Regions from separate parts of the Mediterraneibacter sp. ICN-202921 genome, predicted to be linked through region 1. Evidence: riboswitches for the same ligand, from Rfam matches in the RefSeq annotation. Region 1 holds a riboswitch; each other region holds the start of a gene.

Region 1 (8,123 bases):
CTTCAAGCAGTCAAGAAAATTGCTGATAAAGCATGAAAAGAAGCTTGATAGACACAGCCACCCGCCTATGGGTGGCTGCTTCGGCTATAAATCTTTGTTATCTATAGAATATCAATATGCTCTCCTGCCAAGGCTTTGTTCATACTGCGAACTGCACAGAACTTTCCGCACATGGAACAAGTATCATCATGTTCGGGGCTTCTGTCATCCCGTATAGCCTTCGCTGTCTCTGGGTCAAAGGCACATGCCCACTGCGCTTCCCAATCCAGCGCTTTTCTTGCGTCTGCCATCCGGTCATCCATTTCTCTGGCTCCTCTTACTCCTTTTGCTATATCTGCAGCATGCGCAGCGATCTTAGAAGCAATGATTCCCTGCTTTACATCCTCTACATTTGGTAAAGCCAAATGTTCCGCCGGCGTTACATAACACAAAAAGGCAGCTCCTGCCGCTGCGGCAACTGCGCCTCCGATCGCCGCGGTAATATGGTCATATCCTGGCGCAATATCTGTCACCAATGGTCCTAACACATAAAAAGGTGCGCCTTGGCATACAGACTGCTGTACTTTCATATTGGCCGCGATCTGATCCAGCGGCATATGTCCCGGTCCTTCTACCATCACCTGCACATCCTTCGCCCAGGCACGTTTTGTCAGTTCACCCAGCCGGATCAGTTCTTCCATCTGGCATACATCTGTCGCATCCGCAAGGCAGCCGGGACGACATGCGTCTCCCAAAGAAATCGTGACATCATATTCCCGGCAAATATCCAGAATTTCATCATAATATTCATAAAAAGGATTTTCCTCTCCTGTCATGCACATCCATGCAAAAACAAGCGATCCCCCTCTGGATACAATATTCATCTTTCTTTTGTGATTTCGTATCTGCTCAATCGTCTTTCTTGTTATTCCACAGTGCAGTGTCACAAAATCCACGCCGTCCTCTGCATGAAGCCTGATCACATCAATAAAATCTTTTGCCGATAATGTATCTAGATCTCTCTGATAGTGGATCACTGAATCATATACCGGTACAGTCCCGATCATTGCCGGACACTCTGCCGTCAGCTTTCTCCGGAAAGGGATCGTATCCCCATGGGAAGAAAGATCCATGATAGAATGTGCTCCCATATTAACAGCTTCCATCACTTTTTTCATCTCTATATCATAGTCTTTACAGTCTCGTGAAACTCCTAAATTTACATTTATTTTTGTACGGAGCATAGAACCGACTCCCTCCGGGTCTATGCAAGTATGATTTTTATTTGCGCATATCACCACTTTTCCTTCTGCTACGAGCGGCAATAACTCGTCTGTTGTCATCCTTTCCTTTTGCGCTACTTTTTTTAATTCTTCTGTTATGATTCCCTTTCTTGCTGCCTCCATCTGTGTCGAGAAGTTTCTCATCGTATTCTTCCACCTTTCTTTTTCTTGCTCCTTCATCAGACAATACTATTGCAGCAAAAAACTGCCGCAACGTATACATATACTTTGCGGCAGTCCGGTCATCTTAATCCTCTGTCCATGATCGTATATCCCTACGTTGGCATTATCCAAATCAGGTTATGGGTTAAAGCATCTCAGCTTACTCTCAGCCCGCTTTAAACGCGAGCACCCCTTTTTATAAAAGTATTATAATATACTGCAATTGCATTTGCAATTACTAACTTAGCGGGAACTCTTCATATTTTTTTATAGATTTGTTCATAATCCATTCAAAAGTCCATCACACTTTTTACACAATTATTTTATATACTATAATTGTTCTAAAGATAGAACACTTTTTCATAAACTTTTTCCCCCTTTGAGTCACAGCAATATGTGGCTCTTTCCTTTTATAAAAATACATAAGCCTAACAGCGCATGCAGCAGGAAATGCTTATCTGCCGCGCCGGCAGGCTTATTTTGTTTTCTTATATCAGAAACAAAGCCAGACGATCAAATCCAGTGAAAAGATCGGGGAAAAATATATAAGACACATTTGCGCTGCTTTGTCGATTAACTTCCTATTTACAGCATATGTGCTCTTAGTTCTTCTCCACTCTTTATACTTAAATACGCCGGCGCGACATCAAATACTGTCTTGCAGCCTGTCTGTCCTTCTTCTGCCAGTCTGTACGCTGCTCTTGCATATGCAACGATCACAGAGGAAGTAAACTCTGGATTGGAATCCAATTTCAAACTATACTCGATCAGATGAGCATTTTCTTCATTCCAGCCTGTCTTTCCACTGCGGAGCACAAATCCGCCATGTGGAATTCCACTGTGCTCTTTCTTTAACTCTTCTTCACTGATAAAGTGCACTGTTGTATCATAATCAGCGAAATAGTTCGGCATATTTTTGATCTCTTCTTCCACTTTCTTCGCATCCGCGCCTTCTTCCAATACTACATAGCACTCTCTTGTATGTTTCTGGCGTGTTGTCAATTCTGGATTCTCTCCATCTCTAACTGCCTTTAAAGCTTCCTCAACAGGAACTGTATACTGTTTTGCGTCTTTTACGCCTTCCACACGACGGATCGCGTCAGAATGTCCCTGGCTGACTCCTTTGCCCCAGAATGTATAATCGTTCCCCTGCGGCAGGATCGCGTTTGCGTACATTCTGTTCAGAGAGAACATCCCCGGATCCCAGCCTACGGAGATGAGTCCTACTTTTCCTCCTTCTTTTGCAGCCGCATCTACATTTGCAAAATGCTCCGGGATACGTGCATGTGTATCAAAGCTGTCCACCACATTAAATAATTTTGCATAGACCGGCGTCTGCTCCGGCAGATCTGTAGCGCTGCCTCCGCACAAAATCATAACATCTATTTTATCTTTCCAGTTTTCCGCCTCTGCTAAAGCACATACTGCCGCACTTTCTGTTAAAATCTTTACATCCTCTGGATTTCTGCGGGTAAATACAGCAGCCAGTTCCATATCCGGATTCTGCTTGATCGCACATTCTACGCCGCGCCCTAGATTTCCATATCCTAAAATCCCAATTCTTATACTCATAACGAACATTTCTCCTTTCTTATACAATTCGGTTTTTATTATACGAGTACCTTTTGGATTTTTCAAGAATTTTCATATCATCACACACATTTTTTGTATACAGACCAACAGAAAAACCAAACAAAAAGAGCCCTTTACGGACTCTCTACCGCAGCAGTCTGCCGCGCATTTTATTCCATATATGTCCCTGTACATACTCATATGCCCTGTCATAGACCCATAGACCGGCCTGGCCTGCCGCAATAACGATGAGGAGCATAGAACCCGGAATGGCTTTTGAAAACAACAGTTCCTGAAAAACCAGTACCATAGGGATATACATAACATTAAAGATCACATATTTCATCATCCAGAATAAAATATGGCGTTTCTCTATGTTAGGATGCTTTTCCAGCACATGCCAGATACATTCCACTGCCAAAATATAAAACCCCATAGCCGCAAATGAAAGCACATAAATTTTATTTGGCGCGACCAAAACTCCCAGCAAAACATCTGCCAGATAAAAGGCGGCCCCTATCTTCAAACCATATTCGCGGATCACAATACCTACAAAATAAGAGGCTGCCGCTAAAAGGAACAATGTATTTGTCTCAATCACACTGCCAAGAGACATGCATACGACCGACACTGCAAGCAGCAGGCCGCCGAATGCCATAGATTTTGCTTTTACATGCATGAACAAAGATCTCCTCCCATACATTCACACAAACTGTCTGCACACCATAGGTCACAGCACATATTTCCTGTGCCGCAGGAAGATCCTCCTGTTCCATATCCGCCGCCATATGGATTGCTTTGGTATCTGCGGCTGCTAAAATCGAGTTGATTTAGGAACTGACGGTACTGCAGATTATTCGGTTCCATGTTGACGGCCTGTGCCGCATGCTCTCTTGCCACAAGATTATTCCCAATCCCTGCGTTGGCACATCCGCTGACATAATACCACATTGCCGAACGGTTCTGGATCTGATCAAGCACATTCAAAGCTTCCCGGTAATGACGGCTGTTCACATAATTTATGGCTGCCTGCATCTGCGGATCTTGCTGCGCCTGATTATATCCGCCGCCGTAGCCGTAGGAATATCCCCCTGTGCTTCCGGTGGAGCGTTCTTTCATGATCGTATCATACGCTTCCTGTACTTCTTTGAATTTCTCCTCCGCCAGATCTGCCAGCGGATTATTTACATTCGCATCCGGATGGTATTTTCTTGTCAGATCACGGTATGCCTTTTTTATCTCATCATCCGATGCATTGGGTGACACGCCCAGTACATCATATGGATTTTTCGTCATTTTTCTTTTCCTTTCCTTCTCTTTTCTTCAACTGTATCTTATGATAGCGATTCCAGACTCCATCATACAATATATTTCTCAAAATGTCCACATCTACGATACATGGCAGCTTTTCAAATTCCACACTGCACTCTGCGATCATCATACAGAGGATCTCCCTGCATTTTTCTTCATAATCTTCCTGCGTGCAAAGTTTCTTAAGCGGATTATAGCATTTCTTTTTCAGATCCTCTTCCAGATCCTCATACGCATCCATGATGTATATAAACTTTCCCAGGAAAAAGCCCATTCTGCGCAAACTCTTTTCCCACATATCCTCCTGCCAGACAAACAATTCCTCCATCAAACGCCCAAAGCATCCTGCCGTCCGGTCAAGATCTGTACTATTTTCTTTTTCGCAGGCGGCAAGTTCTTTCAGGGAGGTTTCGATTGCCTGGCTCTGACGCGGATACTTTGCAATGATCCGTTTCGCCTTACGCTTCAGCGCCCCCTTTGCCAGAAATGCGCTTACTTTCTTTTCATCCCGCCAGTCATCTTCTAGATGATACCATGCAAGCAAAACATTCATATCTGCCGCATATTCCGTGATCTCGTTTTGCAGCATCTGCTGTTTTTTTATCGGATGCACCTTACATCTATGCACTTCTGTACAAGTCTGGCTCTCATATAAAGACGTCAGCAAAATGATCGCAAATGTCATATCGTACGTCAGTGTCATCTGTCCGGATATACCGTATTTTTCTTTCAGGATATGGCAAAGTCCGCAGTAATATGCTTTATATTTGCGCAAATCTTTAACTTTTAATTCTGGTTCACATATGGTCACATAACCAAACATATCTTTTCTCCATATCTCTATTATCCTATTTATATATGGTTTTTAGTATAACACAGCTCATTTTTAACCCATATAAAATTTTTGTAAATCTTTTCTGATTGGGCAATTGTTAACTATTTTTATTATAAGGTTGACATTATATCATTTTTCTTTTATACTTTATGTATGCTGCAAATATAGGAATATGGAATACACAAAAGGAGTCTATTATTATGGAAACAACACGCACCACTACTCATAGTCTTACTCGTATCGCACTGATGACAGCCGTCCTCTGCATTATCAGCCCTTTTACCATCCCTCTGCCATTTAGTCCGGTCCCACTATCTCTCGCCACCTTTGGACTCTATCTGTCCTGCTATGTGCTTGGAATGAAAAACAGCGCCATAAGCTGTATCCTCTATATCCTGATCGGAATCGCAGGCATTCCTGTCTTTTCTTCTTTTGGAAGCGGGATTGGAAAGATTGCCGGACCCACCGGCGGCTATCTGATCGGGTATCTTTTTCTCGTAGTCATCGGCGGCTTTTTTGTTGAACATTTTTCAGATACACTCTCTTTGCAAATAGGAGGACTACTTGCAGGCACCGCTGTCTGCTATCTGTTCGGGACTGTATGGCTTGCCGTACAATTACATGTGAATTTTACAGCAGCTCTTATGATCGGCGTTGTTCCCTATTTGATCGGAGATGCCCTCAAAATCGCTGCTGCCGTTTTTATCGGACGGAAACTTAAGTCTGCACTTCAGTTCCTCTAAAACAGAGGAACTATTTTTCTGTCTTTTCCTATATTCCTCGCATAGTAAGCTGGATTCTCTTTTTCTTCAAATCTACACTCATCACTTTTACGTCTACAACATCTCCCACACTGACAGCTTCCAACGGATGTTTTATATATCGGTCTGTGATCTGCGAAATATGTACCAGCCCATCCTGGTGTACACCGATATCTACAAACGCACCGAAATCAATGACATTACGGACAGTGCCTTTTAATACCATTCCTTCTTTTAAGTCTTCCATCTCCAGCACATCCGTACGCAGGATCGGTTTCGGCATCTCTTCACGCGGATCACGGGCAGGTTTTTCCAATTCTTTTACAATATCTCTCAGCGTGATCTCTCCGATTCCTAATTCTTCGGCAAGGCGCGCATAATCTCTGATCGTAAGTGACAGCCCGGTTAAATTTCTGCCTGTGATATCTTCCGGTTTGAAACCTTGCTTTTTTAAGAGTTTTTCTGCTGCCCCGTAAGATTCGGGATGCACCCCTGTCGCATCCAACGGATTTTTTCCTCCCTGGATGCGCATAAAGCCTGCGCACTGCTCAAATGCCTTTGGCCCTAATTTTGCTACCTTCAGCAATTCCTTACGACTCTCGAATTTTCCGTTTTCTTCTCTGTACGCCACGATATTTTTCGCAATCGTACCAGTGATCCCAGATATATAAGATAATAACGGAGCAGAAGCCGTATTTAGATCCACGCCTACTTTATTTACACAATCCTCTACAACTCCTGTCAAAGATTCCCCCAGTTTTTTCTGGTTCATATCATGCTGATACTGACCTACCCCAATAGATTTCGGATCGATCTTTACTAATTCCGCCAGCGGATCCTGCAGTCTCCTTGCAATCGAGGCAGCACTCCTTTGTCCTACGTCAAATTTAGGGAACTCCTCACTTGCCAGTTTACTTGCAGAATATACCGATGCTCCCGCCTCATTTACAATCACATACTGTACTTTCTCCGGAATTTCCTTCAGAAGTTCTGTGATAAACTGTTCTGATTCCCGGGAAGCCGTTCCATTTCCCAGGGAAATCAACGTAATATGATATTTAGGGATGATTTTTTTGAGCAGCTCCTTAGACGCCTTGATCTTCTGTGGTGTCGTCGGAGCCGTCGGATAGATCACCGTCGTCCCCAGCACCTTTCCTGTAGCGTCTACCACCGCCAGTTTACAACCGGTACGAAATGCCGGATCCCAGCCAAGCACAACTTGTCCGGCAATAGGAGGCTGCATCAAAAGCTGATGGAGATTCTTTCCAAATACTTCGATGGCTCCATCCTCTGCTTTTTCTGTCAATTCATTGCGGATCTCTCTTTCGATCGCCGGCGCGATCAGACGCTTATAGCTATCCTCCACTGCTTCTTTTAACAAAGGCATTGTATATGGATTCTCTGTATGGATAACCTGTTTTTCCAGGAAGCGCAATATTTCTTCTTCCGGCGCCTCGATCTTCACCGTTAAGATCTTCTCCTTTTCTCCACGGTTTACCGCTAAGATCCTGTGACCTGCCAATTTCATGACAGATTCCTCAAAGTTATAATACATCTCATATACGGATTCTATTTCTGCATTCTTCGCCGTGGAGAGCAGTTTTCCCTTTTTCATCGTGATCCGCCGGATCCAGCTTCGATGATCGGCATCATCTGAAATCGCTTCCGCAATAATATCTTTTGCCCCGTCGATTGCTTCTTTCGTATCTGCGACGCCTTTTTCCTCCGAAATATACGCTTTCGCCACATCTTCTACAGACTCTTTCGTTTTTTGCAAAGTAATAACTGCTGCAAGCGGTTCCAGACCTTTCTCTTTCGCGATCGTCGCTCTTGTCCTTCTCTTTGGGCGGTACGGGCGATACAGATCTTCTACGACGACCAGCGTCTCCGCCGCGAGGATCTGACTTTTTAGATCTTCTGTCAGCTTTCCTTGTTCCTCTATACTAGACAATACCTGTTCTTTCTTTTCTTCCAGATTTCTAAGATAGACAAGCCTTTCATACAATTTACGAAGCTGCTCGTCATTTAGGGAACCCGTCGCTTCCTTACGGTATCTGGAGATAAACGGGATCGTGTTTCCTTCATCTATCAATTTGACCGCCGCGTCTACCTGTTCGCGCCGGACTGCTAATTCTTCTGTCAGTTTTTGGTTAATGTCCATTTTTCTTGTACCTCACATTTTCTCTTATGCCGTGCAAATCAGCTTGCCGCGGCTTTCCT
Region 2 (8,123 bases), on a different contig from region 1:
AGGCTCCCTGTGGTTCTGTCCGGCGGTGTATTTCAAAATCGCTTTCTTCTCTGCACAGTGACAGAACTCTTAGAACAAAATGGATTTACCGTTTATACTCACAGACATGTGTCTCCCAATGATGAGGGCATTTGTCTTGGACAACTGGCGGTTGCGGCCAGCAAAAAGGAGGAAATAATATGTGTTTAGCAATCCCTATGAAGATCAAAACGATTGAAGGAATGTCTGCTGTCTGTGAGGCAAAAGGACTTTCCCAGACAATCCGCATAGATTTTATCCAAAACGCGTCTCCCGGAGACTATGTCATGGTGCATGCCGGATTTGCCATACAGAAAATGTCGGAACCGGAAGCGCGCGAAAATCTACAATTTCTGGAGGATATTTACGATGCTCTATGAAAAGGAATTCAAATCTCCGCAAAAAACGCAGCAGATCCTTGCACGGGTAGAGGAACTGACTGAAAAGACCGGCAGCATCAGACTAATGGAGATCTGCGGCACACACACCATGTCGATCGCACGTACAGGCATAAAAAGTATCCTGCCTTCCTCCATCCGCCTGCTCTCCGGCCCCGGCTGTCCGGTATGCGTCACGCCGGCAAATGTCATAGACTCGATCCTTTCTCTTGCGGAGGATCCGCATATTCTGATCGCCAGCTATGGAGACCTCCTGCGTGTCCCAGGCACGGATCCCGAGGAAAATCTCCTCTTAAAAAAGGCCAAAGGCGCACATGTCGAGATGGTATATTCTCCCATGGATGCCCTGGAATTGTCCTATGCATATCCCCAGCTGGATGTTCTGTTTTTAGGTGTCGGTTTTGAGACCACCGCTCCCGGTACTGCTGCCTGTATTTTAAAAGCCGCAGAAGAACAAGTGAAAAATTTCTCTGTGCTCAGTCTTTTGAAAAAGACAGAGCCGGCGCTGCGCTCCCTGATCACGGCAGAAGATTTCGCCGTAGACGGTTTTTTATGCCCCGGTCATGTGGCTGCTGTCACAGGTTCTGACGCATTTGCTTTCCTTCCCCGAGAATTTCATCTTCCTGCTGTTGTGAGTGGATTTGACGCGGCTGACCTTCTGTATTCTATCCTGGAACTGACACATATGCTCGCCGTGCACAGACCCGCTCTGGTAAATACCTATACACGTCTCGTACGCCCGGAAGGAAATCCTCTCGCGCAAGAATATATAAACGCTGTATTTCAGACCTGCGAAAGTACCTGGCGCGGTCTTGGAACGATTGTGGACAGTGGGTATACTCTAAGAGATCAGTATCGTCAGTGGGATGCCTGGGAGAAGTTTCACTTCAGGCCTTCTTCCAATGCAGAACACCCCGGCTGCCGCTGTGCGCAAGTAATCCGAGGCGTAGCCTCACCCCTGGATTGTCCGCTTTTTAAGACGGTCTGCTCCCCTGCCCATCCCATCGGCCCTTGCATGGTTTCTTCGGAAGGCGCCTGTGCGGCAGCTTATCAGTATGAAGTTTGATCGATTCTATGGAGGTATACAGATATGGAAGATATTATCACATTAGATTATGGAAGCGGAGGCGGCAAGACCGCAGAACTGATCGATTCTATCCTGCTTCCTGCTTTTAAAAATCCCATCCTTTCCCAGTTAGGAGACGGTGCCCTGTTAAAAGATAGGAGGGGGGAAAATTCTTTTGTCTTTTCCACTGACAGTTTCGTTGTCTCTCCGTGGAAATTCCCCGGAGGCAATATTGGAAATTTATGTGTATGCGGCACAGTAAATGACGTATGTATGGCGGGAGGACTCCCCCAATATTTAAGTCTCTCTTTTATTCTGGAAGAGGGTTTTTCCTTCCGGGATTTCAAAATGATCGTAGACACGATTGCAGAAGAGGCCCGACAGGCAGGAGTACTCATCACAACAGGCGATACAAAAGTGGTAGAAGCGGGCAAAGGGGACGGTATCTACATCAATACAGCCGGCATTGGCTTTCTGCGCGCCCATTTCCCCGGGAAATCCGGTATCCGTAAAGGAGACACGGTCATCTTAAGCGGCAGCGCAGGCTGCCATGGCGCTGCTGTTATGATGGCACGTTCCGGACTGCTCTCTTTACAAGATGCCCAAACATCTTCCTTACGTTCCGACTGTCAATGTCTCCATCTCCTAACAGAAGCTGCCATCCATGCGGCAGAAAAAACACAGACAGCTCTCCCGAACAGTTCTCCCGCCTGCTCCGGCATCCGCATCATGCGGGATCCTACCAGAGGCGGAATCGCAACGGCCTTAAATGAATTTACGGAGAACATGCCTTTTTCCATCGAGATAGAAGAAGATGCCGTCCCTGTAGACGCGCCTGTGGAAGCAGCCTGTGATCTGCTGGGACTGGACCCACTCTACTGTGCCTGTGAAGGCAGGATGCTTCTTGTGACCGCTCCGGAAGCATGCGCGCCTGTCCTGAACGCTCTAAAAGAAGTGTCCGGCGGTGAACATGCGGCAGTGATCGGAACGGTTACAGAAGATATGCCCGGTCATGTGCTCTTAAAAACAAAGATTGGAGGCAAAAGGATCCTTGCCAAACTCAGCGGACAGCAGCTTCCCAGGATCTGTTGACATTTTTTTCTTCCGGAATATCCGCAGAGACTTATTCCAGTGCCATCTGACGGATACGCTGCAGTCCCTTCGACACGGCCGGAACAGACAGAAGAATGACCGTCAGGATCCCTTCTGCCAAAAGGTAGCTGTAGTTATAAACGATCGGATAAATACTCTTCAAAGACTGCGGGAATGTATCCGGCATGTAACTCATCCAGTATAAATATCCGCCCAGCGCATGGAATGCGCCTCTTGCCAGCACGCCGGCAATATAGCCTTTCACCAGCCCATGACTGCTCTTTGCGAAGAAACCTGCCACACCAAGAGCCGCAAAGGCAAGTATATAATCGCAGCATACCTGGAAAAAGGATAAGACGTACGGTTCTTGTAAAAATTGCAGAAGTCCATAGGCAAGTCCCACCAAAACACCCGTTTTCACTCCATACCAGTTGCCTACGAGGACAATGAACAACATGCTGCATAAAGTGACGCTTCCGCCCCATGGAAGCTGAAATACCTTAAGATAGGACGTCAGAAATGCCAGCGCGATCGCCATTGCGCAAAAGACAAGCTGTTTTGCCGACATCTTCTTTTTCCCTGCGCTTTTTCCGGCGAAAAACAACGCTGCGATAAACAGTACGATCCCTGCGATTATACTCACTGCATAGCCGGCAGTAGTCAGTCCTCCCTCTGCATTGACTAAAAAATTTAACATAAAAATCCTCCTTGCTTTTTTCTGAAAACAAGGAGGGCTTAAAAAACCACATATGTATATCCCTACGTTGGCATTATCCAAATCAGGTTACGGGTCGAAGCTTAAAACTTCCTCTCAGCCTGCAACACAAGCTCCCCTTGTCATCATTTTTATATTATTTCGATTCTATATTTTAAACAGAATACCGAGAAAAGTCAAGCGCGGCTCTTTTTTCGGTTATCCTATACAAGATTTTTAAAAAGGAGAAAAAGATGAAATCAGCAGAATCTTTTCAAGCACCCGAAATCCTGTGTATCGGCCAGGTCCTCATGGATTGTATCATCAAAGGCTGGAATGCGGCTTCCGAAAATACACGTGTGCAGACCGCAGACTCTGTCACCCTTTCTCCCGGCGGAGATGCCTTCAACGAATCTGTTATCTTCTCACGCCTCGGACATACTGTACGCACAGTCTGCGTCCTTGGAAACGACCTTGCCGGAAAAACTCTGCATGAACTGCTTGCGGATAACGGTATATTGACCGATTCCATCCTGCACAGCAATAACGTACCTACTCCTGTTTCCCCCTTATTGGTCAATACAGACGGAAACCGAAAATCCATCAATGCGGTTTCCCGCCTAGATGATTTCCTGCATATACCGCCCACATTATTCCAAGATGCGCGGCTTGTCTGCCTTGCCAGCCTTTTCCGCCCGCCTCTTACCCGGCCGGAAACGATTGCCTCCATTTGCCGGACCGCCAAGGCAGCCGGCGCTATCGTAGCGGCAGATACCAAACTGCCCCTGCATTCTCCGCTTTCCCTCACAGATCTTAAAGCTGCACTGCCTTACATAGATTATATCTTTCCCAATGAAAGCGAAGCCGCATTTTATACACAGGAAAAAGACTATACAGCTATGGCAGATGTCTTTTTAAACTATGGTGTAAAAAATGTCATCATCAAAGCCGGCGAGAACGGCTGTTTCGCCAAAAATGCAGCGGCTTCTTTCACTCTGCCAGCATTTCCCGTACATGTCGCAGACAGTACAGGAGCCGGAGATAATTTTGCCGCCGGTTTCCTCTCTTCCATCCTCCGGGGCAAAGACTTCAAGCAGGCGCTCACTTTCGCTTCTGCCTGTGCTGCCCTTTGCATACAATCAGTAGGCGCCACTTCCGGTGTACAAGATCGAGACCAAGTAGAAAACTTTCTTACATAGGACAGCGGTACCGTGGCTTTCCTGCACTTTTTCTTCCATATTCAATAGCCTTTACAGGGCAGACCGTGATGCATGCCATACAGTGTGTGCACATAGCATGCCACTGCGGTCTTTGCTCCTCCATCGTAATATTGTTCAATGGGCAGGCGTCTGCACACCTGCGGCAGCCGATACACTGATCGTCTGCCCAGAATTTCTTCGCATGAACGACCGCCGGATAAAATACTGCATTGACCGGGCCGCTCAAGAAAGCGCCCAAAAACCCTTCCTTCTCTTCTTCCAGCGCTTCTCCTGCGGCGATCTGCTGTATGACTTTTTCTATTTTGGGTTCTGCTTTCTCTATGATTGCTTTAGCCTCTTCCTCCTTGGGGACCTGAAACATAGCAAGATAATTTTCTGGCATGATGATCTGCGCACACCCTTTATAGCAAAAGTCTTTCTCTTTACACAGCCGTCTTATATACTTCGCGGCACTTCCAATCTCGGAACCGCAATTCATTACGAAATATACGTCCGGTTTTCCCGTAAATCTGGATTTTAGAATCCACTCCTCCACCACCTTTGGTATACGCCAGGCATATGTGGGAAGTACAAAAATCATCCGTTTTTGTGTCGGACCTGCGAAAAGTCTGTGCTCTTTGATCTTCTGGTTTAAGGAGCAGATTTCTTCTTCCAAAGCCTGTGCGATCCTCTCTGCAATATACGCACTGTTCCCAGTGCCTGAAAAATACAAGACCATTTTCTATCCCTCCTTCAAATTCAGATATTTATTTCACTTTGAACTCTATCCATTCATTTCCAATTCGTACTACTACCATTCCATCTTCTGCATAAGAGTTAGTATAAAAGCGGTAAAACTATCATTGCTGTCAATCTTTTCAAATTATTTACCTCCATCAATTCCGATTCTTCCTTCGTCAAATTTGAATTTACCGTTTTCTTCACGTCTCTATTATAACAGTTCCAAATATACGCCACAATAAAAAGTCAACTATCCCAGTACGCCAACACTGCTAAAAACAAACTCCAAAAGCAAAACACACAAAAAAACCACCGTCCCCGCGGCTCACAACGTCCGCAAAAACAGTGATTTCTAAGTGCGCGATCAGGGGTTCGAACCCTGGACACCCTGATTAAGAGTCAGGTGCTCTACCAACTGAGCTAATCGCGCGTCCTGCAATATTTTATCTGTTATTTTCATAACGCAAGGGTTATTATATAACAGTTTTTTCAGTATTGCAAGAGGTTTTTTCAATTTTTTCCGGTTTTTGACCTTTTTCTTCATCTCTGTGCCAGGTTTTCTATCCCAGCACAGAAATTCTGCTTTTCATTTATAGTCCTCTATCATCGTTTCCACTCTATCTTTCCCGATCACTCCACTGGCAGCTGCCACTGGTTTCCCTTCTACAAAAAGCACGAAAGTGGGAACTACCGTCACCTCAAACTGTGATACGATCGCCGGCGACTCATCAATGTCAATCTGGCATACCTTTATGATACCCTTATATTGTTCCGTGATCTGCTCCACGATCGCCTGCATCATGGCGCATTTCCCACACCAGGATGCATAAAATTCCACCAGGACAGGCAGATCGGATGACAGTACCTCAAGACTGTAATTCTCCTGTGTGACCCGAATCTTTGTCTTTTCTTTCCTTTGGAACTTATCATTCACTTTATTCACCTACATCTTTTTTCTTTTTCCTCCCCATGACAAAAACCGGTATTTAAAATTCGGTACACTTCATCAAAGGAACATCTTATACACATCAGCCGCCTGTTGATTCCCGGCATACGATACATTTTCTCCCGCATACAGATCTTCCAGCTCTTCTTCCATCTCACAGCATTTTCTCTCCCTTCATGCGGGTACTGATATATATTACTATATGAATAAAGTATGCAAATGTGAAACTTGCAGCGTCTATTTCTTCATTGCGATCAGTTTATTGATCGGATTCCCTTTCGCAGAAAATTTTTCTTCATATTCTGTCATCACATTTCCCTGGTTCATTTCTTCATTATGATGTAAGTCATACGTATACCTGACCAGAAGCCATTCTGCTTCTTTGACCTGTTCCAAAGAAAAATTAAATAACTGTGTATTGTCTGTCTTAAATTCTACCTCACCTTTGTCTGCAAGGATTCCTTCATATCTTCTCAGAAATTCTACAGAAGTAAGCCTTCGTTTCGCGTGTCTTGCCTTTGGCCATGGATCTGAAAAGTTCAGATAGATCTTTTCAACCTCTTGCGGCGCAAACACATCCTCCACATTCCTTGCATCCATACAGATAAAACGGATATTTTCCAACGACTGAAACTCTTCTGTATCGAATTTTTCAATAGCCCGCAGAAGCACGCTGGAATATCTTTCGATCCCGACAAAATTCACTTCCGGGTGTTGTCTTGCCATCTCCAGAATAAACTGCCCTTTGCCCATTCCGATTTCTATATAAATAGGATTCTTATTTCCAAATACTTGTCTCCAGCTGCCTTTCTGCGCTTCCGGTCTTTGTATCACTGCCCTGTGCAGTCTGATCATTCCTTCTGCTCTGGGAATATTGCGTAATCTCATATGCTGCCTCCTTACTATACTATGTATAAAAACTTCCCTCTTTTTCCAATACTCATCTTATATATTTTTTCCTATATCATAACATAGCACAGCCCCCATGCAAGGTCAAAGGGGTTTCATAAAAATATCACATTCTTTTTTGCGTTCTTTTTTGAAAAAATTGACACTTCCTTAACTTGCATTTTTTCAGAAAAGGTGTATGATAAAATAGATTAGTATTCAATTAGTATTTTTCAACAAATAGGAGGGGTGTTATGGACTCTATTGTAAACAAATTGACGGAAATAGAAAAAACTGCTTCCGCTATTGTAGAACATGCCGAAGCGCAAAAAGAGGTTCTGGACAAAGAGTATGACGAGAAGCGACGAGCCTTTGATACCCAGCTGGAAGCAAAGACACAAACGCAGATAGATAAGATTCGTTCTGAACTGGAAAAGAATACCAACCGCCTTTTGGAGTCTCAAAGCGGTGCGAGCAGTTCTGCTATCGAACTTTTGCAAAAAGAATATGAAGAAAAGCATACCTTATATGCACAGGAAATATTAAAAAAAGTTACCGAGGTGTAGCCTATGGGAAATATATTAGCTTACAGCGGTATTGTAACAAAGATCCGAGCAATGGAGGCCAAGCTTTTAACGCCGGCTCAATTTGAGGAAATCGCCAATCTTGGCAATGTCCTTGAAGTAGTCTCTTATCTTAAGGAACATTCCGCTTATGCCGAAGTTTTGAGCGCGCTGGATGATGATAAACTCCACCGAGGCAATATTGAAAAAGTCCTGGTTCAGTCACTCTATCACGATTACAGTAAGATCTATCGTTTCTGCGGGCAGACGCAGCGTCGCTTTTTAAAACTTTATCTGAAACGTTATGAGATCGATCTGATCAATTACTGTTTGCGGATCGTCATCAATCATTACCGGCAGCCTTTTGATCTACTTTATAAGAAGAACTTTTTTGACCACTACTCACAGATCTCTATTGAAAAATTGATCACATCCCGCACAACGGACGAACTGATCGAAAACCTTAAAGATACAGAGTACTATGCTCCCTTGAAAAAAATACAGGAATCCCAGCATAT
Region 3 (8,123 bases), on a different contig from region 1:
TGACGAATGCGGGCGAACTGCTTAGAAATGCATCTATGACAATGAAACATGATGAGCTTTCTCTCCAGAATGAAATGAGAAAGGAAGGGGAAGAATTAAAAGAGATACGCTTTGGGGCGACACGTACGGTAGGAGATGCATTGATGGGGAAGATACTGGCAAAGTATCTGGCCTCGTATCCGGATGCGAAGATACACATGGAAGTGGAAAATACGAATATGCTGCTGAACAGATTGGATGAAGGGCAGATTGATTTTGCGATCGTGGAAGGGTTTTTTAAGAAAAGAGAATATGATTTTATGCATTATTCAACAGAAGCATATATTGCTGTCTGTGGGCAGAGGTATGCGTTTGTAAAGAAACCGGAAAAAATAGAAGATTTATTCGGAGAACGTCTTCTGCTGCGGGAATCGGGTTCCGGTACAAGAGAAGTACTGGAGCGGTTTTTGAGTTCACAGAATTTTAGCCTGGATGATTTTAAGAAATGTGTGGAAGCAGGAAGCCTGCAGACCATTAAAGAGTTGACAAAAGCAGGATGTGGTATTACATTTTTATATGAAGTTGCTGTAAAAGATGAACTGGAAAAGGGCGAGATACAAAAGATCGATCTGCCGGATTTTCAGGTGTCTCATGACTTTACGTTTCTCTGGCGTCGGGGGAGTATTTATGCAGAGCGCTACAGAGAGATATTTCAGAGATTTTCGATATGAAGAACGCAGTATACGCAAGATTATAAAAAAGGAAGTGATGTAGGTGTTACAGGTAGAGCATTTATCTTATGATATAGTAGAAGAAGGACGGCAGTCGGAGATTTTATCCGACGTTAGTTTTACCGTTCAGGATGGAGAGATGCTGGTCATTACGGGACCAAATGGAGGCGGCAAATCTACGCTGGCAAAAGTGTTGATGGGAATCAACAAAGAAACTGCAGGAAAGATTTATCTGGATGGGCAGGATATTACAGCTCTTTCAATAGATGAGCGAGCAAAAGCGGGGATCGGCTTTGCCTTTCAGCAGCCTCCCCGCTTTAAAGGGATGACTGTGAGGCGGCTTTTATCTCTTGCCGCGGGCCGGACATTGGATGAAAAGACTTGCTGTGAACTGTTGAGCAGTGTAGGGTTGTGTGCGAGAGAATATATAGACAGAGAAGCAGATGCTACATTGTCGGGCGGAGAAATGAAACGGATTGAAATTGCTACGGTTCTTGCGAAGCGCCATGCGCTTTGTATTTTTGATGAGCCGGAAGCCGGGATCGATCTGTGGAGTTTTTCTATGCTGATCAAACGTTTTGAACAGATCCACAGAGAAAAAAAGGAAAGTCTTATTTTAATCTCTCATCAGGAGCGGATCATTGAGATGGCGGATCGTATTATGGTGATTGCGGATGGAAAGAAAAAAAGCATCGGTACGGCACAAGAAATCATGCCGGAGTTATTTGGACATGCAATGGACGCCTGTGAATGTCGTAAGCAAAAAGGAGGGGAACTCTATGGAGCTTGATAAAGTGACGCAGGATGTGCTGGATGTGATAGATTCCTATGGATTTAAACAGAAGGGCGCATATAATTTAAGGTTAAACGGGATGGCTGTATGTCACGGTGACAGCAGACACATCCATATAGTGAAAAAGGAAGATCGACCAGGTATTGATATCCATATCAGCGGCGAGGCAAAAAACGAGCAGGTACACATTCCGGTTGTTATGTCAAAGGAAGGTGTAGATGTTGTATATAATGATTTCTATATAGAAGATGGAGCGGATGTCACCATTATCGCCGGATGTGGGATTCATGGAGAAGGATGCAGCGAGACGAGGCATGACGGTATCCATACTTTCCATGTAGGGGAAAACGCCAATGTAAAATATATAGAGAACCACTATGCACAAGGAGACGGCACGGGGAAAAAAGTGTTGAATCCAGTTACAAAAATATACGTAGGTGAGAACTCTGTGTTTACACTTGAGACTTCACAGATTAAGGGCGTTGATTCTACAGAAAGAGAAAATTATATTGAACTGGCAGAAAACGCTAAGCTTTTTGTGACGGAGAAGCTGATGACACATGAAGAACAGACAGCAATCTCGAATATGGATGTGCAGCTGATGGGAGAAAATAGTTCTGCCAGGATTGTGTCACGTTCTGTTGCAAAAGGGAAATCCAGACAGGTGTTCCATCCGAAAGCAATCGGAAACAATCTCTGCCATGCACATGTGCAGTGTGATTCTATCATCATGGATGAAGCAGAGATCAGTTCCATTCCGGAGATTAACGCAAGGCATGTGGATGCGCAGATCGTACATGAAGCGGCAATTGGAAGGATCAATGATGAACAGCTGATCAAACTGCGGACATTCGGACTCAACGAGGAAGAGGCAGAGGCAGTGATCATCGAAAATTTCTTGAAATAAAAAAAGGGGGATGACAGACGGTATGTTCTAACAACCGTGGTCATTCCCTTTTTGTTATGTTTTGAAAGTTTTTCCTGAGAGTGTCAGACAGAGGGTGTCTTACACACGTCGATCCAGTCTGCGGCTTCTGCAAATTTTTCTAATTCTTCACAGGTCACTTCTACTGCGGAATTTGCGCTCCCCGCAGCGGGGAATACGGTGGAAAAGCGCTTTAGGGACACGTCCAGATACGTCGTGACTGAGGAGGGATTTCCAAAAGGACATACTCCCCCGACGGCGTGTCCAGTGTAGGTTTCGACATCTTCAGGAGATAACATTTTAGCTTTCATGCTAAAGAAATGTTTAAATTTACTATTGTCTATTTTTGTGTCTCCTGCAGTTACAATAAGGATGGCAGTATCTCTTTCCTTAGTATAGAAAGAAAGTGTTTTGGCAATACGTGCAGGTTCTACACCGGCGGCTTGTGCCGCAAGATCAACAGTTGCACTGGAAGATGAAAACTCAATAATTTCTTTAGATATATTTTTGTTTTTAAAATAATCTTTAACAATCTGAACAGACATTGTGATCTCCTTTATTTTTCCTGTTATTTATGATATAGGATACCAAGTTTACTATTGTGTATTATAACAGAAGTATCTTTACAGTAAAAGAGGATTGTGGTAAGATATGGGCGGATATCTGACAAAGAGTTTTCTCAGGCGGGGAGCGCCGTTTGGGTTTTTACTGTACCGGCGTACGAGGTACGAAAATAACCTGCGAGGGAATCCGTGTTCCGGAGTGAGAGGATACCAAGGAGTATCGACCGTTATTTCAGGAGGTTAACATGAAAAACATCAATGTAAAAAAGCTTGCTTTGGCAGGCATTCTTGTAGCTGTCGGTATTGTCTGTTCTCCGCTGTCTATTCCGGTGGGCGCGTCAAAATGTGCTCCAGTCCAGCATTTTATCAATATATTGGGCGGCGTCTTTTTAGGACCGGGGTATGCGGTAGGGATGGCGTTTGTAACGAGTCTTTTGCGTAATTTGATGGGAACCGGGACACTGCTGGCATTTCCGGGATCCATGTGTGGAGCGTTTCTCTGTGGTATGTTATATAAGTATGGGAAACATCTGCCTTATGCATATGTAGGTGAACTGTTCGGTACATCAGTGATCGGAGGGATTTTAAGTTATCCGGTTGCAGCGTTTCTGATGGGAAGCGACAGCGCTGTTTTTGGTTTCGTGATTCCATTTTTTATTTCTAGTTTTGGCGGCACGATACTGGCAGTTGTTCTCGTTACTGTGATGAAAAGAATGAAAGTGTTGGATATATATCTGGGAAATTTGAATTATCAATAGAAATAACAGGGGAGCTTGCGCAGCAGGCAGGCTGAGAGTAGACGAACGTGTCTAGACCCGTGACCTGATTTGGATAATGCCAACGTAGGGAATATATAAACGCATTCGCAGCGGGTATACCTCATTGGTATACCCGCTTTTATCGAATAAGAAGCATAGGAGGATTTATCATATGATAAAAAAGTGCATGCAGCAAGTGAGAAAAACTGCTCCTTTGGTACATAATATTACAAATTATGTTACTGTAAATGATGTGGCGAATATATTGCTGGCCTGTGGAGGAAGTCCGATCATGTCGGATGAAGCAGAAGATGTGGAGGACATTACATCTATCTGCGGCGGACTTAATATCAATATTGGAACTTTGCACAAAACAAGTATAGAAGGAATGTTTAAGGCAGGAAGAAAGGCAAATGTATTGGGGCATCCTGTCCTGCTGGATCCGGTGGGGGCAGGCGCCAGTGCGCTTAGAACGAATACGGCGCTGAGATTGCTGAAGGAAATCCAACTGACCGCTATCCGTGGAAATATGTCGGAGATCAGGACGCTGGCAAATGGAAGCGGGACGACAAAGGGGGTAGATGCGGACATAGCAGATATCGTGAAAGAAGAGAATCTGAAAGAAGCGGTTGCTTTTGTGAAAAAATTTGCGGATGAAACGAAGACGATCATTGCTGTCACAGGGGCCATTGATCTTGTATCAGACGGAAAACAATGTTATGTGATACGAAATGGACGTCCGGAGATGGGGAAGGTTACCGGAACCGGATGTCAGTTATCCGGCATGATGACAGCATATCTGACAGCGAATCCGGAGAATCATCTGGAAGCTGCGGCAGCAGCAGTCTGTGCAATGGGACTTGCCGGGGAGATCGGGTTTAGTTATATGTGCAAAGGAGATGGAAATGCGACATATCGCAGCCGTATCATCGATGCAGTTTATAATATGACAGGAGAAGAATTAGAAAGAGGTGCAAAGTATGAGGTGCTCTAAAAAAGATCTACTTCTTTATGCGGTGACAGACAGAAGATGGCTGCATGGAAAGAGACTTTGTGAACAAGTGGAAGAAGCCTTAAAAGGAGGCGCGACATTTATACAGCTCAGGGAAAAAAATCTGGAGGAAGCCGCATTTTTAAAAGAGGCAGAAACGATAAAAGAACTTTGCAGCCAGTACAAAGTCCCGTTTGTGATCAATGATAATGTAGAAATCGCAAAAGCGGTTGACGCAGATGGAGTGCACGTGGGTCAAAGTGATATGGAAGCGCTGCATGCACGAGAAATACTGGGTGAGGATAAGATCATCGGTGTATCGGCGCAGACAGTAGAGCAAGCTGTAAAAGCAGAAAAAAATGGCGCAGATTATTTGGGAGTAGGAGCAGTATTTGCTACAGGTTCTAAGGCAGACGCAAAAGAAGTCGATCATGAGACGCTAAAAGAAATCTGTGCGGCAGTAAATATTCCGGTGATCGCGATCGGTGGGATTGGCGAAGCAAACGTTATGAGACTAAAAGGAAGTGGAATCTGCGGTATAGCAGTCATCAGTGCTGTCTTTGCACAGTCAGATATACAAAATGCAGCAAAGAGACTGCGTGATCTGACAAAAGAAATGCTAGGTGAAAGATAAAGAAAATGATAAAAGGTATCGTATTTGATGTGGATGGAACGCTTTTAAATTCCATGCCTGTTTGGGAAAACTTAGGAGAATTATATTTGAAGAGTTTAGGGATAGCGGCAGAAAAAGATCTTAGAAATATCCTCTTTGAGATGAGTTTGGAGGAAGGCGCTGCATATCTGATCAAAACATATGGACTCGCGCTTACGGAAACGGAGGTGGTAAGTGGCCTGAACAGACGGGTAGAAGAGTTTTACAGAGAGAAAGTTCCTCTGAAAGAAGGCGTAAGACAATATCTGGATGAATTTAAAGCGAGAAAAATACCCATGACGATCGCGACATCCGGAGATAGGCAAAATGCAGAAGCAGCATTAAAAAGATTAGGAGTTTTTTCTTATTTTCAAGGGATTTTTACATGTGCAGAGATTGGAAGCAGTAAATCGCAGCCGGATATTTATCTGGCCGCAGCGCTGCAGATGGATACAGAACCTGAAAATACATGGGTATTTGAAGATGCGTATCACGCTGTCCTAACGGCGAAGAAGGCAGGTTTTAAGACAGTTGCCGTATATGACAAGGCAAATGACAGAAATCTTGCAAGAATATGGAATACGGCGGATATTTATTTGGCCGCATATACGGATTTCGCGTTGGTTTATAAAAGAATGGCTGGAGAATGAAAGAAAAGAGAGGAAAAGTACGATGAAAACTGCATTGACGATCGCTGGAAGCGACTGCAGCGGAGGAGCCGGAATACAGGCTGATATTAAAACAATGATGGCAAATGGGGTATTCGCTATGAGTGCTGTGACAGCCTTGACTGCGCAGAATACAACTGGGGTGGCAGGGATCATGGAGGTGACTCCCGGGTTTTTGAAGGAACAATTAGACTGTATATTTAACGATATACGCCCGGATGCCGTAAAAATTGGAATGGTATCGTCCGGTGAGCTGATACGGGCAATAGCAGAAAAGTTAAAAGAGTATCATGCTGTACATATCGTAGTCGATCCGGTAATGGTGGCGACGAGCGGGGCAAAATTGATCAGTGACGATGCGATAGATATATTGAAAGAAGAACTGTTAGGGATTGCGGATATACTGACTCCGAATATCCCAGAGGCAGAAGTGCTGGCAGAAATGTCGATAAGAACAGAAGAAGATATGATAAAAGCAGCAGAAAAAATCGGATGGTATTACCATTGCGCAGTGCTTTTAAAAGGTGGACATCAGTTAAACGACGCCAATGATCTGCTGTATCGGGAAGCAACATACAGATGGTTTTACGGGAAACGAATCTCGAATCCGAACACTCATGGGACAGGATGTACTTTATCCAGCGCAATTGCCTCAAATCTGGCAAAAGGCTTTTCTATGGATATATCGGTAGAACGCGCGAAAAGTTATATTTCAGGAGCGTTGGGAGCTATGTTGGATCTGGGGGCAGGCAGCGGACCTATGGATCATGCTTTTGCTATTACCGGAGAATATGTAAAAGAAGCAGAAAAATACAGGCAGTAAAAGTAAGAAAAAGATTGTATATTGCCGAAATATTCGATATTATGTATATAATGCCAATTTATAAATGGTATGTCCGAATTCTATAAAAGAAGAGAGAGAGGGTTTTTCATGGACAGTTCAATTTTTATTGGAACATGGTGGTCGTTGGTACCGCCGCTGCTGGCAATATTGCTTGCTTTTATAACAAAGGAGGTATATAGTTCACTCTTCATAGGGGTTGCTGTGGGCGCATTGCTGTATGCAGGCTTTGATCCCTGGAATGCATTTGTATCTTTCTTTGACATCATGAAGGAGAGTATGAATTTAAATATTTTGATATTTGATGTATTGCTCGGTATGATCATCGTACTGATGGCGAAATCAGGCGGCTCGGCGGCATATGGAAGGTGGGCAGGGAAAAAGATCAAGAGCAAAAAAAGCTCGCTGCTTGCGACGACTGGATTGGGCATATTAATATTTGTGGACGATTATTTTAATTGTCTGACAGTAGGTTCAGTCATGCGTCCTGTGACAGATCGTTATAAAGTTTCTAGAGCAAAGCTTGCCTATATTATCGATGCAACGGCAGCTCCGGTTTGTATCATCGCTCCAATCTCCAGCTGGGCGGCAGCGGTGAACTCTTATGTACCTGAAGATGCGGGGATTACTGGTTTTCAACTTTTTTTGCGCACGATTCCGTATAATTTATATGCAATTCTGACAATTGCGATGGTATTGTTTATCATTATTTCGGGTTTTGATTTTGGATTGATGAAAAAGCACGAAAGAAATGCGGCCAAAGGAGACTTGTTTACAAGCGGCGGAGAAGAATTTGATAAAATTGAAGAAGAATCTGGCTCTAAGCAGGGGAAAGTGATCGATCTTATACTTCCGGTCGCAGTTCTGATCGTGTCTGCGATAGGAGCAATGATCTATACTGGCTTTCTGGGCGGAGCAACGGATCTGATCACGGCTTTTTCTGGTTGTGATGCAGAGACAAGTCTTATTTTTGCGACAATGGTGACAGTATTGTTTATGTTTCTTTTGTATATGCCGCGAAAAGTAATCACATTTAAAGGCTTTATGGATAGTTTTGTAGAAGGGTTTAAACTGATGATACCTGCGGTTGCGATCTTGATTTTTGCCTGGTCCTTAAAAGGGATGGGAGATGCTTTGGGAATTGCAGATTTCGTGGGAGAAGTTGTAGGAAAGAATGCACAGGCAAGTATTTTTATACCGGTGATCATGTTTGCTGTGGCGA

Evidence for each region. Region 1 has a riboswitch for thiamine pyrophosphate ahead of thiC (phosphomethylpyrimidine synthase ThiC). Riboswitches for the same ligand answer to the same signal wherever they lie in the genome.
Region 2: linked by a shared signal. The riboswitch ahead of WKT01_RS02085 (energy-coupled thiamine transporter ThiT) and the one ahead of thiC (phosphomethylpyrimidine synthase ThiC) in region 1 are both predicted to bind thiamine pyrophosphate.
Region 3: linked by a shared signal. The riboswitch ahead of thiM (hydroxyethylthiazole kinase) and the one ahead of thiC (phosphomethylpyrimidine synthase ThiC) in region 1 are both predicted to bind thiamine pyrophosphate.

Annotation. Positions count from the first base shown of each region.
Region 1 covers NZ_JBBKBE010000005.1:10,103-18,225, reverse strand. Annotated here, with positions in the region: gene thiC (phosphomethylpyrimidine synthase ThiC) at 102-1,406, opposite strand; TPP riboswitch at 1,518-1,628, opposite strand; gene WKT01_RS05840 (diaminopimelate dehydrogenase) at 2,010-2,996, opposite strand; gene WKT01_RS05835 (hypothetical protein) at 3,142-3,675, opposite strand; gene WKT01_RS05830 (J domain-containing protein) at 3,666-4,292, opposite strand; gene WKT01_RS05825 (DUF5685 family protein) at 4,273-5,130, opposite strand; gene WKT01_RS05820 (biotin transporter BioY) at 5,343-5,885, shown strand; gene WKT01_RS05815 (Tex family protein) at 5,914-8,064, opposite strand.
Region 2 covers NZ_JBBKBE010000002.1:7,637-15,759, reverse strand. Annotated here, with positions in the region: gene hypF (carbamoyltransferase HypF) at 1-189, shown strand, start outside; gene WKT01_RS02100 (HypC/HybG/HupF family hydrogenase formation chaperone) at 180-398, shown strand; gene hypD (hydrogenase formation protein HypD) at 388-1,482, shown strand; gene hypE (hydrogenase expression/formation protein HypE) at 1,507-2,574, shown strand; gene WKT01_RS02085 (energy-coupled thiamine transporter ThiT) at 2,606-3,271, opposite strand; TPP riboswitch at 3,314-3,419, opposite strand; gene WKT01_RS02080 (carbohydrate kinase family protein) at 3,523-4,467, shown strand; gene WKT01_RS02075 (EFR1 family ferrodoxin) at 4,460-5,206, opposite strand; tRNA gene WKT01_RS02070 (tRNA-Lys) at 5,566-5,638, opposite strand; gene WKT01_RS02065 (thioredoxin family protein) at 5,795-6,142, opposite strand; gene trmB (tRNA (guanosine(46)-N7)-methyltransferase TrmB) at 6,392-7,042, opposite strand; gene WKT01_RS02055 (hypothetical protein) at 7,297-7,608, shown strand; gene WKT01_RS02050 (V0D/AC39 family V-type ATPase subunit) at 7,612-8,123, shown strand, end outside.
Region 3 covers NZ_JBBKBE010000003.1:171,964-180,086, forward strand. Annotated here, with positions in the region: gene WKT01_RS04205 (LysR family transcriptional regulator) at 1-710, shown strand, start outside; gene WKT01_RS04210 (ABC transporter ATP-binding protein) at 754-1,500, shown strand; gene WKT01_RS04215 (SufB/SufD family protein) at 1,490-2,410, shown strand; gene WKT01_RS04220 (YbaK/EbsC family protein) at 2,494-2,973, opposite strand; gene thiW (energy coupling factor transporter S component ThiW) at 3,237-3,749, shown strand; TPP riboswitch at 3,747-3,858, shown strand; gene thiM (hydroxyethylthiazole kinase) at 3,922-4,743, shown strand; gene thiE (thiamine phosphate synthase) at 4,730-5,374, shown strand; gene WKT01_RS04240 (HAD family hydrolase) at 5,380-6,042, shown strand; gene thiD (bifunctional hydroxymethylpyrimidine kinase/phosphomethylpyrimidine kinase) at 6,065-6,883, shown strand; gene WKT01_RS04250 (Na+/H+ antiporter NhaC family protein) at 6,992-8,123, shown strand, end outside.